3 regions of the Blautia sp. AM28-27 genome follow, and region 1 is predicted to be linked to each of the others. Evidence: a T-box and tRNA genes for the amino acid it is inferred to sense, from the RefSeq annotation. Region 1 holds a T-box; the other regions hold tRNA genes.
The links. The T-box of region 1 lies ahead of DW743_RS11755 (valine--tRNA ligase). A T-box ahead of a tRNA ligase gene usually reads a tRNA of that ligase, here a tRNA-Val.
Positions count from the first base shown of each region.

Region 2: it encodes a tRNA-Val, which carries the amino acid that the T-box ahead of DW743_RS11755 (valine--tRNA ligase) is inferred to sense. The anticodon was not compared.
Region 3: it encodes a tRNA-Val, which carries the amino acid that the T-box ahead of DW743_RS11755 (valine--tRNA ligase) is inferred to sense. The anticodon was not compared.

Region 1 covers NZ_QUJK01000008.1:90,871-95,721, forward strand. Annotated here, with positions in the region: gene DW743_RS11750 (LTA synthase family protein) at 1-179, opposite strand, end outside; gene DW743_RS11755 (valine--tRNA ligase) at 180-2,831, opposite strand; T-box leader at 2,927-3,147, opposite strand; gene DW743_RS11760 (MBL fold metallo-hydrolase) at 3,258-4,058, opposite strand; gene DW743_RS11765 (putative signal transducing protein) at 4,080-4,424, opposite strand; gene DW743_RS11770 (SseB family protein) at 4,572-4,851, opposite strand, start outside.
Region 2 covers NZ_QUJK01000001.1:189,992-194,842, reverse strand. Annotated here, with positions in the region: gene DW743_RS00885 (hypothetical protein) at 85-315, opposite strand; gene DW743_RS00880 (YdcF family protein) at 596-1,204, opposite strand; gene rffA (dTDP-4-amino-4,6-dideoxygalactose transaminase) at 1,211-2,344, opposite strand; tRNA gene DW743_RS00870 (tRNA-Met) at 2,534-2,607, opposite strand; tRNA gene DW743_RS00865 (tRNA-Val) at 2,641-2,713, opposite strand; gene DW743_RS17910 (hypothetical protein) at 2,805-2,966, opposite strand; gene purD (phosphoribosylamine--glycine ligase) at 3,146-4,417, opposite strand; gene purN (phosphoribosylglycinamide formyltransferase) at 4,423-4,851, opposite strand, start outside.
Region 3 covers NZ_QUJK01000007.1:57,334-62,184, reverse strand. Annotated here, with positions in the region: gene DW743_RS10995 (exonuclease SbcCD subunit D) at 1-930, opposite strand, end outside; tRNA gene DW743_RS10990 (tRNA-Met) at 1,045-1,118, opposite strand; tRNA gene DW743_RS10985 (tRNA-Val) at 1,139-1,211, opposite strand; gene DW743_RS10980 (LytTR family DNA-binding domain-containing protein) at 1,389-1,880, opposite strand; gene DW743_RS10975 (ABC transporter permease) at 1,930-2,829, opposite strand; gene DW743_RS10970 (ABC transporter ATP-binding protein) at 2,826-3,740, opposite strand; gene DW743_RS10965 (hypothetical protein) at 3,740-3,943, opposite strand; partial or broken gene DW743_RS18955 (response regulator transcription factor) at 4,163-4,336, opposite strand; gene DW743_RS10955 (CD1871A family CXXC motif-containing protein) at 4,382-4,522, shown strand; gene DW743_RS10950 (4Fe-4S binding protein) at 4,515-4,851, shown strand, end outside.

The DNA of each region.
Region 1 (4,851 bases):
AAAAAGACCCATGGGCTTTCCACCATGTAGCTCCATGCAGATGCCAGCGAATGGCGGGAAAATGCTTCAATCACCAGATACAGAATACAGCATCCCAGGGCCTGCAGTGGTAAAGAGAGCCAGTTGCAGACTTTCACTACGGTTTCCTTGTTTCCATGCAGTTTTTTTCCTTTTTTCATTTATTTTTTCAGCTGCTCCAATCTTGTCTGAACCTGCTCCATCATCTGCTGATAGTTCGCCAGTTTTTCTTTCTCTGCCTGAACCTTTGCCTCCGGAGCTTTGTTAATAAAGTTCGGGTTTCCAAGCATGCCGTTGGAACGTGCGATTTCTTTTGTCAGACGCTCCTCCTCTTTTTCGAGACGGGCGATCTCTTTTTCGAGGTCAACCAGCTCGGCAAACGGAATATAAATCGTTGCCTGCGGGATCACTGCAGATACCGCATCGTCTGCAATGCCGGCTTTATCTGCCTGTACGTGAACTTCGCTTGCTCCTGCCAGAGTTCCGAAGAATACAGCACCATTTTTGAAGGTTTCCTGTACAGCAGCATCTTCGGTTACAACGAATACGCTTGCTTTCTTTGACGGCGGTACATTCATGCTGGTGCGTACACCACGGATGCTTCTTACGGCCTCTTTCATCATCTCAACAGCTGCCTCATCCTCTGCGTATGCAAAGTCTTCGGTCTCTTTCGGCCATGCAGCGATCATGATGGAATCCTCTTCCGGATTCAGCGTGCAGTAGATTTCCTCTGTGATGAACGGCATGAACGGATGCAGCAGTTTCAGTGCATTGCCGAGAACGGTTTTTAAGGTCCACAGTGCAGCGCCCTTCGTCTCGTCGGTCTCGCTGTACAGACGCGGTTTTACCATCTCGATGTACCAGTCGCAGAACTCCTCCCAGATAAAGTCGTAAACCTTCTGTACGGCGATGCCGAGCTCGTAGCGGTCCATGTTGTCCGTTACTTCCGTTGCCAGCGTGTTTACCTTAGAAAGAATCCATTTATCTGCCAGTGTCAGTTTGTCTTTTGGCATTTCAGACGGAACTTCTGCTTTTTCCAGGTTCATCATGATGAAACGGGAAGCGTTCCATACTTTGTTTGCGAAGTTACGGCTGGCTTCTACACGCTCCCAGTAGAAACGCATATCGTTTCCAGGTGCATTACCGGTCATCAAAGTCAGACGGAGAGCATCTGCACCGTATTTGTCAATGACTTCGAGCGGATCGATACCGTTTCCGAGGGATTTACTCATCTTGCGTCCCTGGGAGTCACGAACGAGTCCGTGAATCAGTACGTGGTGGAACGGAACCTGTTTGGTCTGCTCCAGTGCGGAGAATACCATACGGATAACCCAGAAGAAAATGATGTCATATCCGGTTACGAGAACATCCGTCGGATAGAAGTAATCAAATTCCGGTGTTTTCTCCGGCCATCCTAACGTGGAGAACGGCCACAGAGCAGAACTGAACCAGGTGTCCAGGGTATCCGGGTCCTGAGTGAGATGGGTGCTGCCGCATTTCGGGCATTTTTCCGGCATTCCGCCTCTTACAACCGTGATCTCGCCACAGTCATCACAGGTATAGGCCGGGATACGATGACCCCACCAGAGCTGACGGGAAATACACCAGTCGTGGATATTGTTCAGCCAGTTCTGATAAATCTTGCTGAAACGATCCGGGATGAAGTTTACTTCCCCGTTCTTCTCTGCTTCGCTGGCAGCGGCAGCCATATCCGCCATTTTTACAAACCACTGTGGTTTGATCATCGGCTCTACGGTTGTCTTACATCTGTCGTGGGTTCCTACGTTGTGAACGTGATCCACTACTTTTACAAGAAGGCCAAGCTTCTCGAGATCCTCTACCATGGCTTTTCTTGCCTCGTAGCGGTCCATGCCGGCGTATTTGCCGCACTTGTTGTTCATGGTTCCGTCATCGTTTAAGATGTTGATCTCTTCGAGGTTGTGGCGTTTTCCTACCTCAAAATCGTTCGGGTCGTGTGCCGGTGTGATTTTTACGCATCCGGTTCCGAACTCTTTGTCTACGTAAGCATCTGCGATAACCGGGATCTCACGGTCGGTCAGCGGAAGCTTCAGCATTTTTCCTACAATATCTGTATATCTTTCATCCTCCGGATTGACAGCTACGGCAGTATCGCCGAGCAGAGTCTCCGGACGGGTCGTTGCGATTTCTACGAAGCGGCCTTCTTCTCCAACTACCGGGTAGTTGATGTGCCAGAAGTGGCCTGCCTGCTCCTGATATTCAACCTCTGCATCGGAGATGGAAGTCTGGCATACCGGGCACCAGTTGATGATGCGGCTTCCTTTGTAGATCCATCCTTTTTCATACAGACGGCAGAATACTTCTTCTACGGCTTTGGAGCATCCCTCGTCCATGGTGAAGCGTTCTCTCTCCCAGTCTGCGGAGGAGCCGATCTTTCTTAACTGGCTGTTGATGCGTCCGCCGTACTCTTTTTTCCACTCCCAGCAATGCTCCAGGAATTTTTCGCGTCCGATTTCATCTTTGTCGATGCCCTGCTCTTTGAGCATATTGGTAACCTTTACCTCGGTTGCAATCGCCGCATGGTCGGTTCCCGGCTGCCAGAGGACTTCATATCCCTCCATCCGTTTGAAACGGCAGAGAATATCCTGCATGGTGTTGTCGAGTGCATGGCCCATGTGAAGCTGTCCGGTTACGTTCGGAGGCGGCATCATAATGGTAAACGGTTTTTTGTTCGGGTTTACAGTGGCGTGGAAATATCCTTTATCCAGCCATTTCTGATACAGTCTGTCCTCGAGTCCTTTCGGATCGTAGGTCTTTGCGAGTTCTTTGCTCATGAGATCCTCCTTTTATGTTTGGTGTATTGTGGTATTTATTCCCGCAGAGGCTTGTCTTAAATCAAAAACGCCCTTCACATACACATAACATGCATGCAAAGGGCGAAAATTCCGCGGTACCACCTTAATTTGTATCTCGTTTCGGAGTCTGTAACGTGACTCATGCGTGAGAACCTAATCATCACATCTTCTGTGCTTTTCAGCTCTCCGGTTCAGAAGCTACCTTCCATGACCACCTTCCCGGACAGCCTTTCAGCCGGTGAACCGTCCTCTCTTTTGGGGCCTGCCATGTACTCCTCTTCCTCATAACCTTTTCTTTTTCTGTTGGAATAGAAACTGCATTTATCATAATCGCGTTTTTTTATTTTGTCAAGCCGCCGCGGGCAAAAACCTTTCTTCTTATGGAAGTTTTAAGATTTCACGCGCTTATTTTCGGTGAATCCGCGATGCACAGTACTGCATTTCTGCGCGGCCGTACGACGCGTAGCGGACCTGTTCTTTCGAAAACGGCTTCGCATTGCTTGGCCGTCCTAGGTTTTCGCCGTGGATCACCTGATCCACAAGGTCGATGAGATCTGCGAGAACGCCGAGGCTGAGCGGATTGTAAACCGGATGCGCCGTCGATTCAAACACCTGCGTGTGATGACCGCCGAAGAATTTCATGCGGCCGCCCTTTTTCACCAGCCACGCCATCAGACCAACCAGACCATCGTAATACTCTTCCAGGCTCGTTCCGCCCGGCACCTGCATCCAGACACCGCAGCCGCTTCCGATCGCATCTCCGGTGAACAGGTAATTCTGTTTCGTCTCCAGCACGACAACACTGCCCGGCGTATGGCCCGGTGTCTGACAGACGGCCAGCTCTGTGCCGCCGAGCGGAATCACGGAATCGGTACGGATGTCATGAATCTCCTCCCACGGTTTTAATTTTCCCGCTGTCAGTACGCTGAGCGTCTCCGGGTCCATCTTCTTTTCGTCGTGGCACATGTAAACCTCGTTGAACTCATCGATATGATACATGTGATCCGGGTGCGCATGCGTGATAACCAGCAGCAGAGGCTTATCTGTCAACTCCCTTATCACCGGCAGAATCTTTGCGCCTGCTGTGATGCCGGTATCAATCACAGCCGCTTTCTCTTCTCCTTCTACCACATAGAATGACGAATTTCCCGCGTCAAGAATACAGTAAATTTTTTCTCCGATTTCTGTTACCTGAAAACCTTCCATTTTGTAAAACCTCCCTTTTGTTCACCGGAACATACTGAACCCTATGTTAAATAAAATCCCCATAACAATAATAATAACCCAGATCAGAGCTGCAATTCTTGCTTTTGGCGTATGGGACTGTGTTCGGAGCGGCTCAGGAAATTCCCCTTTTTTCTCCCAGTCGGCAATCCGTTTTTTTGCCTCCTCTGCCTGCTCTTCCTTCACATAAACAACGCGTCCCTGATACGGTATTCCAGTTGTAATCTGCAGAATTTCTCCGGCTCCTTCGCTTTTTCCATAAGCCATGATTCCATGACGCTGCAGCATCTTTACCATCTTTTTTGTAGTCTGTTCATCTACCGTACGATACACCTTTCGATACCCCATATCTTTCCCTCCTGTGCTTTGTGCCTTAGATCCACCTTCCGCTATTTTATGCTATTTTCTTTTTTTCTCTCAGCATCATCACCCACGCAATCCGTAATCGAAGTTGATTGTGAGCAGCATCGTAATCTGGCCAAGTGAAATATGATATCAATGTCCTGCATTCTCTTCTCCGATGATAATCGAAAGCAGCGTATGATCCAGCATGATCGTGCGGTTCCACGGATTGAAAATCACACCGCTGATCTCCTTTGTTTCGGATGCCATGTGGATCAGCTGTTCCAGACTCACGAGAAACGTAGATTTCACGCTGCTGCTCCCCTTTAATTCCTCATCAAAGCTCGTAAACGCGGCCCACCAGACTTTTCCGTCTGCGCTCTTTACCGTTCCGATCCGGATCTGATCGTCGCCGGATGGCGGTTCCACGGAA
Region 2 (4,851 bases), on a different contig from region 1:
TCTCTTCTCCTTCTATGTCAAACTGATTTCCGGACAGAAAAACTCCGGTACCACGTTCCGGCACCGGAGTTTCTTTTTTCCATCCTACTTATCTTCGTCTTCATCCTCGAAGTAATCGTCGAAATCGTCATCGAAATCATCTTCGAAGTCTTCCAGATAATCCGGAGTTACAAACCGGTATACTGCGTATGCGATTCCTGCAACTGCCGCTACCGCTCCGACAATGGCAAGGACCCATAAAATCACGTTTTTCGGTTTTTCGCTCTCACGTTCTCTCTGTTTTAAAAGCTCTAATACTTCATCAATCTTATTCATACTGTCCACCAACCTTTGCTTTAGATTAGAAACTTAACTTAACGATAGTATACCATACGAGCCGCAATTTTACCACAATTTCCGCTCTTTTTTATAAATCTTTTCGTTTCAACTTACAGTCGGTATTTTCACGGAGTCTGACATGTCGAGAATAGTTCGACTGTGACTTTCCTCATGTCAGTGGAGGATACCGATTTCTCTCCGCCTACCACTGCCGTTATGTTTCTTTTAACAATTCATCTCACCGCTTTAAAAGCGGGGGACTTCTTGTCTACTGGTGTTAAAATTCAGAATCCGCCGGCAGTTCCCGCAGAATCTTGTGGAACTGACCGCCGCAGCGCTCCATTTCTCCTAACACCTGGTCGATCCATTCACCCTTTGTATGCCAGTTTTCTCTGGTGAACTCAATATCCGAAGGACAGACAAAAAACTCTGTCTCCGGGTAGACAAGCTGGTAATACAGAATACACCGTCTCGCATGGAGATTCCGGCAGCAGAGGATCGCTTTTTTTACCTCGATGCCCGCCGCATCTGTCACTTCCCGTGACCGCAGTGCATTTTCATACGTATACGTCGCCTGGTCTTCGCGCAGAATCGCTTTCTCCGGCACGCTGTTTTTCTGCAGTACCGTCCGCAGAAACTCCCACTCGGTTTCATAGTTCCCGCCGTACTGCTCCGCAAGATCCTGTACACCGGCGAAATGCCCGAGCACAGTACTGTATCTTCCCGACGGAAGCACATACGGCGCAAATCCTTCTTTCCAGAGTTCTGCCGCGTGCGCCGCCATCTGCGGATATCCGTTTCCCGGCACAAAAATCACATCGGCTTTCTGCGGCTCATCCTTCACGAAAATATAGTCCGTAAAGTAGTTTAAAAACTTCTCATACATGAAATGTTACCACTCTTTAAAGTCCATGAGGCACTCTACGACATATGCCATATCCTGTTCAGACAGGCTGTAGAACATTGGCAGACGCATCAGGCGCTCGCTCTCTTTTGTTGTGTATTTGTCCTCTCCGTGGAAAACACCGAACTTCTGTCCGGCCGGGGAGGTATGGAGCGGAACGTAATGGAAGACACACATCACACCGCGCTCTTTCATATAGTTGATCAGTTTTGTACGCACTTCCAGATTTCTTGCCTTGATGAAGTACATATGCGCATTATGTACACAGCCTTCCGGCACAACCGGCTGCTCGATCTTTCCGGCCTCAGCCAGCGGACGGAGCTGCTCATGGTAATAGTTGTAGATGGCCATCCGCTTTCTATCGATTTTCTCATGTTCCTCGAGTTCTGCAAGCAGGTAAGCCGCATTCATATCGCTCGGCAGATAGGAGGAACCGTAGTCGATCCAGGTATATTTGTCGATCTGTCCGCGGAAAAACTTGCTGCGGTTCGTTCCCTTTTCACGAAGGATCTCTGCTTTTTCCAGATAATTCTCATCCTGGAACAGCAGCGCGCCGCCCTCTCCCATCGTATAGTTTTTCGTCTCATGGAAGCTGTAGCAGCCAAAATCGCCGATCGTTCCAAGGGCTTTTCCCTTGTAGTACGCGCTCACACCCTGTGCCGCATCCTCTACAACCTTCAGGTTATGGCGTTTTGCAATATCCATGATGGTATCCATTTCACAGGCAACGCCCGCATAGTGAACCGGAACAATCGCTTTTGTTTTTTCGGTGATGGCATCCTCAATCTTGGTCTCGTCGATGTTCATCGTATCCGGACGGATATCCACGTAGACGATTTTTGCTCCGCGCAGAACAAAGGCATCTGCAGTGGAAACAAACGTGTAGGACGGCATGATCACTTCGTCGCCCGGCCGAATCTCAGACAGGTAAGCTGCCATTTCCAGTGCATGGGTGCAGGATGTCGTAAGCATCGCATGTTTTACGTTGAAATTGTCCTGCATCCAGGCAGAACATTTCTTCGTAAAAGGACCGTCGCCGCACAGCTTGTTGTTTTCCTCTGCCGCCTGGCGGATGTATTCCAGTTCTGTTCCAATAAAAGGTGGTTTATTAAACTCTATCATTGTTTTTTCCTTATCTTTCTTCTATCCATTACTGTTTTATTTACTTTCAGAGCCCAAAACAAGCTCTTAGGTAGTCTTATTTTCTCACAAATCCCTGTGGATTTCAAGACACGATTTTGACATGACAGCCATATCATCATACTGTCCATAAAGCCAAAAGAACCCTTGATTTCTCAAGGGTTCCATAAGTAGCGAGAGGGGGATTCGAACCCTCGACACCGCGGGTATGAACCGCGTGCTCTAGCCAACTGAGCTATCTCGCCATATTCATTTTCAACACCGTTTTTCATAAAACATGGGGCCTATAGGGCTCGAACCTATGACCCTCTGCTTGTAAGGCAGATGCTCTCCCAGCTGAGCTAAGACCCCACATCAGTGTTTTGTCTGTCGACTTTTTATCTGTATCACCAACCGACTTTGTTAGTATAGCATCCCACCCGCCAAATGTCAACACTAATTTTCAAATTTTTTCGATTTTTTTCAACTTTTTCTCCCGCCACTCTTTCAGGTACTGCTCCTGTTCCAGATCTTCCCGTTCTTTCTCCCATCCTGCCGCCCGGCAGAGCGTCCATGCAAGCAGAAGAAATACGGCAAAAATCCCCGCCAGACAAACGATTCCCATCTTTTCCGACCGCCTTTCCTGTTCTGATTCTGCTAAAAACCAAAGGATCTCCTTACTATTGTATCCGGAACGGCGGCGCTTTATTCCCTTTTCAGAATAAAAAGACAAAGCCGCCAGATTTCCCTTTCACCGGGATTCTGGCGGCTCCATTTTACTCAAAATTAAAATTCACATTCACGTTACGCTTCGTCAATCGCTTTTCCAATATCATGGCGGTAATATTTATTGTCAAAGTCAACCCAGTCAACAGCCTTATATGCATTCGCACGTGCCTCTTTCAGGGTATCGCCAAGTGCTGTCACGCCGAGGACACGGCCTCCGTTTGTCACGATCTCGCCATCTTTGAACTTCGTTCCTGCATGGAAGCAGTAATAGCCCTCATGCTCTTTGAACGTCTCGAGTCCGCGGATCGGGAATCCTTTTTCGTAGGAAACCGGATAACCGTTCGAAGCCAGTACGATGCAGACACACGCATTATCTGCAAACTGCAGGTCGATCTGGTCGAGAGTTCCGTCGATGCAGGCTTCAAATACATCAATGATGTCTGTCTTCATACGAGGAAGCACAACCTGTGCCTCCGGATCGCCGAAGCGGGCATTGTACTCGAGCACCTTCGGTCCGTCCGGTGTCAGCATCAGTCCGAAGAAGATAACTCCCTTAAACGGTCTTCCCTCGGCTGCCATCGCATCTACGGTCGGCTGATAGATATATTTCTTACAGAACTTATCCACTTCTTCGGTATAAAACGGACTCGGGGAGAAGTTGCCCATACCGCCGGTGTTCAGGCCGGTGTCGCCGTCTCCTGCTCTCTTGTGATCCTGTGCAGAACTCATCGTCTTGATCGTCTTTCCATCCACAAAGGAGAGAACGGAAACCTCACGCCCCGTCATAAACTCCTCGATGACCATCTCGTTTCCGGCACTGCCGAATTTCTTGTCGAGCATGATCGTCTTGACGCCCTCTTTTGCTTCCTCTAAGGTATTGCAGATCAGAACGCCTTTTCCAAGAGCCAGACCGTCGGCTTTCAGCACGATCGGGAATTTTGCAGTCTCGAGATATTTCTCTGCCGCTTCTGGATCGGAGAATGTCTCGTATGCCGCCGTCGGGATATGGTATTTTTTCATCAGGTCTTTGGAGAACGCTTTCGATCCTTCCAGGATTGCCGCATTCTTTCTTGGTCCGAATACGCGCAGTCCCTCTGCCTCAAACGCATCGACAACACCGCCGACCAGCGGATCATCCATGCCGATGACGGTCAGGTCAATCTCTTTTTCTTTCGCAAAAGCAACAAGCTTGTCAAACTCCATCGCTGCAATATCGACACACTCTGCGTACTCCGCAATTCCTGCGTTTCCAGGAGCGCAGTAAATCTTGTCTACCTTCGGGCTCTGCGCCACCTTCCAGGCAATCGCATGCTCTCTTCCGCCGCTTCCTACAATCAGTACTTTCATCGCTCTTACTCCTTTATCTTTACGTGTCCGTCTTCTACCGTTACTTTTCCGTTTGCAATCAGATCAATCGCACGCGGCATGATGACCCACTCGGCCTCTTCCATGACGCGCTGCTGCAGTGCCTTCGGTGTATCGCCCTCGTGCACTTCGACTGCCTTCTGCAGAATAATCGGGCCGGTGTCTGTTCCGCCGTCCACAAAATGAACCGTCGCTCCCGTCACTTTGACGCCGCGGGATAATACGCCCTCGTGCACTTTCAGTCCGTAATAGCCCGTTCCGCAGAACGACGGAATGAGGGACGGATGAATGTTGATGATCTTATTCGGATAAGCATCCACAATGCTCTGCGGGATCACAACCAGGCATCCTGCGAGCACAACGAGATCGACGTTGTACGACTGCAGTTTCGCCAGCAGTGCCTCGTTGAATGCTTC
Region 3 (4,851 bases), on a different contig from region 1:
GAGTTTTGCCATTCCATCCGGCACATCTTCTTCATCCGTCAACGTCACCAGAAGGTAATCCTCGCAGTCGCTGTTCTCATAAAATCTTTTTGCCGTGACTTCCAGATACGTCCCCTGGATTTTCCTGAGATCGTGCAAGGGCTTTAATGGAATTGTTCTAAGCTCCACCGTTCCTTTTTCTTTTAATTTGATCACCGTAATCGTTTTTTCCTGTCCTGCTTCCGAAAAAGAATATTTCAGCGGCGAACCGCAATAGCGAACCGTGTCTCTTTCCACCTTCTGTGGGCTGTGGATGTGCCCCAGTGCAGCATAATCAAACTTTTCAAACAATTCTGCCGGAATCTGATCCAAGTCGCCAACCTGCAGTTCTTCTGCATCACATCGTTTTGCCCCGGTTACGAACTGGTGGGCCAGAATCACATTTCGATCCTGTTCATCAACCAAATCCTGTTCCAGTGCAATCCGAACTGCATCCGCTGTACACATTACTTCTTCCGCACGCTCCGGCAGGGCATGACGCACCACCGCAGGCCGTAAAAACGGAAGCAGATGAATCCACACCGTGCCATACGCATCCTGCAGCGGAATTTTCTCTATCGTTCCATTGTATACCTTTGAAAAATAGATCCCGCTTTTTCCCATCAGGCTGGATCCAAATGCCAGACGCTCGGCGGAATCATGGTTTCCACTGATAATAAAAGTGGGAATCCGATTGGTGGAAAGCTCTGTCAGAAACGCGTCAAAAACCTGAACCGCTTCTGCACTTGGAATCGTACTGTCGTAAATATCTCCGGAAAGCAGTACACCATCTGGTCTCTCTCTTTTTGCAGTATGCAGAATCTGCGACAAAATGTACTTCTGATCCTCGATCATCGAAAATTCATTGACTCGCTTTCCGATGTGGAGATCGGATAAGTGGAATAATTTCATAAGCGCCTCCCTGTCATTTTCCATGGTATTGTAATCTGCAGGGCCCGCCACTGGCAGCCCCCTCCGAACGTAAAACAACAAAAGCCCCTGCTTTCGCAGGAGCTCTCTCTTTCGTAGCGAGAGGGGGATTCGAACCCTCGACACCGCGGGTATGAACCGCGTGCTCTAGCCAACTGAGCTATCTCGCCATACTATATTTTTAGAAGTATGGGGCCTACAGGGCTCGAACCTGTGACCCTCTGCTTGTAAGGCAGATGCTCTCCCAGCTGAGCTAAGACCCCATATCTGTTTTCTAGCAGTTCTTACGTCCTGCTGACAATATGTATATTAGCACGCTTTGTTCTGTTTGTCAACGATATTTTTTGAAATTTTTCAAATTTTTTCTTTTGTTTCTACAATACCAGCGATTTCATGTCCTTCCGGCATACGCTGTCTTTAACTATCCAAAGTTATTTTTTCTATGCATCTTTCCGTTTTCTCATCTCTTCCAGTTTCTGGTTCATGCTTTCCGCCACCATATGGTCATTTACATATACGATCAGATTCACCGTAACATAAACTCCAATAATCAAAACCTCCATCAGCACATACAAACGCCCATTTAATGCGGTATGAACCGAAACAATACGATCCGCATTTACAATCGTTGTCTTTGATGCACGCTTCATACATTTTCTTGTTATTTTCTCTTCCAGCTGATACAGTCTGCTTTTAATTTCATAAAACTTATTTGACGTATAAGCAAACACCTTGTTTTGCACTGCCTCGAAATATAAAATATCTTCTGTTCTTATGGAAACACATTCTTTCTTTTCTGTGTATCCCCGGATAGATTCCCCTTTGCTTCTTACATACTCTTTTATTTCTGCAAATTCTTTCGTAAAATTTACATATTCGAGTATAACGCCCTCTTTTTCCGGGTCATCGATCTCTCTTTCTGTAATATTCATAACTGTCTCTTTTCTCATTTTTTATTCATTCTATAGTCGAAGGATATATTTACTTCCCATCTTTCTCCGGAAGAGCTGTCATGCACAAAAAAATAATTCCAAATACCACAACACATCCAACCATAAGCATCACCATCTGATTTACACTTACTACAGACCCCTGGAACTTCGGGTTACAATCCAGTGTATCACGAATCGCAGTAATCATTTCTTCTGGCAGCTGATTGTTCTCCATCTCTTCGAAGATTCCACGGAGCATATGATTTTTCAACAGAGAAGTTCCGTAGGTACTTGGCAGATACGACAGTACTTTCTGCAGGCCGCTGCCGAAATTTGAAATCGGCATGTAAGCTCCGCATAAAAATCCATACCCGGCACTTACGATCGTTCCCACTGCGGATAACTGACCCTGGGTTGTCAGTGGAAAACTGACGATGCTTGACAACGTGCTTCCAAAGAGTACCAGTAAAATTTCATCGAGAAGAACCCAGAATACATCTACAGCGCTCATATACCAGCCCATTTTGTACATATAGCCAAGGCATAATACAAGCGCAAGCCCATTTACCAGCAGGGAATTGACTACAGTAGATAAAAAATACCCAAGATAAAGCTGTGCTTTGCTGATTGGCGATACATTAAAATCTTTCCTTGTTCCGTTTGCCCGGTCCTGTACCATCGTAAGATTCACGCAGAATGTCACAGTCACACAGCTGACTGCCAGAAGAGCCGCGGCAAGCTGTGCGGCCACCGTTCCATCGATCAGTTTGTCTGAGATTGTAATCATGTCCGGGATCGCGGACACAAAGGAATCTCTGTATACGTTTGCCAGAAATGTAGCATACAGCAAAATCAGAATTCCCGGAGTAATTAAAGCCGAAAAAAACATTCCTCTGTCTTTAAAAAACAATTTTCTGTTTCGACTTATAAGTGCAAATACTGCCTTCATCTGTGCTCACCTCCCAATGTTTTTCCGGTTACAGCAAGAAATACATCATCCATTCTGCCCTTTACCACTTCATAATCACGGAATATTTCCTGATGTTCCACGATCAGCCGGGTAGCCTCTGCGGTATTTTTTACTTTTAACTGATAGCCATCCCGGATCTTTTTATACTCTCTGCCCAGTGTTTTGATTTCTTCTTCTGTCACACCATAAACAGACATAGTGTCCTGCACATACTCATTTTTCAGCTCAAAAGGAGTTCCTTCTGCCACGATGCTTCCTTTATCCAGAATCACCACATAACCGGCATTTGCAGCTTCTTCCATGTAGTGCGTAGTCAGAAAAACTGTCAGCTTTTCTTCCACTCGAAGTTTTTCAATGATATCCCAGATCAAAAGCCGCGTCTGTGGGTCAAGTCCTGTCGTTGGTTCATCTAAAATCAGAAGTTCGGGCCGATGCAGCAAGGCTCTTGCAATATCAATTCTTCTTCTCTGTCCGCCGGACAGTTTTCCGACCGGCCGGTTCAGATAATCTCCGAAATCAAAAATCTCCACCAGTTCCCGCAATCTTTTTTCAAACGCTTTTCCTGTTATTCCATAAAGCGCTGCTCTGTTTTTCAGATTTTCCCTGACGGTAAGTGGCTTGTCCAGCACACTGTCCTGAAATACCACGCCAAGCATTGTTCCAACTTTCCTTCCGATCTTATCCAGATCTGTGCCCTGGATCTGAACCGTTCCGCTGTCTTTGTGAAGCTGCCCGCAGATGATCGAAATCGTTGTGCTCTTCCCTGCCCCGTTTACACCAAGGAATGCAAAGAGCTCTCCTTTTTTCACCTGAAAACTCAGATCATTGACTGCTTTTACATCACCAAAGCTTTTCTTTAAATGAGTGATTTTAATCATATCTGTTTCCATTACGCCTGCCCTCTCCTTTGATTTCTTTGCTGTTCCACATAAAAAATATCAGACAATTTCAATTGATACAAAACGTGATTTTTATATCCACATACCGATGTTTGTCCAAATACAGCTTCCCGAACATTCTGCACCCAGGATGCTTCCCTGTTGTGGCAATATACCATAACATGTTCTTCCTGCTTTGGATCAATCTGTTCCACCTCACATTTCATCCATCTCACCCCCAGTTATTCCTATTTCTTTTATATATGATTTTACAGCATTCGTCCAGTCTGCATGATGTGAAATGCAGAAATTCGCGGGTAAGATGCCAATTTCTGTTGTCTGCTCGTCTGGCGCATAGGAATTCATAAAAATAAGTGGAAAGCCATGTCAATGGACATGCAACTTTCCACTTATTCATTTTCATAAATTTTTTAATCCAGTGCTTCCTCTCCGTCATTACACGTGTCTACCTCATAACCTGCCTGGTGCAGACTTTTCGCAATCATATCACATAATTTCTTCTCATCTTCAACAACTAATAATCTCAATTTATTTTTCTCCATTTTCTTAACAGGAATTTTACACCCTCTATTGTACAATGCAAACATCGAAAGGTCAATAAACGGACTTTGAACATTGAAAGGAGTATTTTAATGAAATCTGAAAAAGCAACACAGATTCTTTTACTTGCAGCCGGTCTGGTGTTTTTCCTTGTCGGGATCTTCCGCGGAGAAGCAGCGGTTGTTCTTAGCAAGGCAATAAAATTATGTATGGAGTGTGTAGGAATTGGATAAGAAAATGAAATCAAACAAAAACTTTCTGGCCCGCTTCCGCGGATGGATTCAGGCAGCTGCTACACTGCTGACCAACATTCACATCCCGAATCTGTTGAAAGGGAAAATTTATCAGGGAAATGTAAAAACGATGTGCGTCCCGGGACTAAACTGTTACTCTTGTCCTGCCGCCACAGGTGCCTGTCCGATTGGAGCTTTTCAAGCCGTGGTCGGTTCTTCAAAATTCAAATTTACCTACTACATCACCGGATTTTTCATCCTGTTAGGTGTTCTGTTAGGGCGGTTTATCTGTGGATTTCTCTGTCCGTTTGGATGGTTCCAGGATCTGC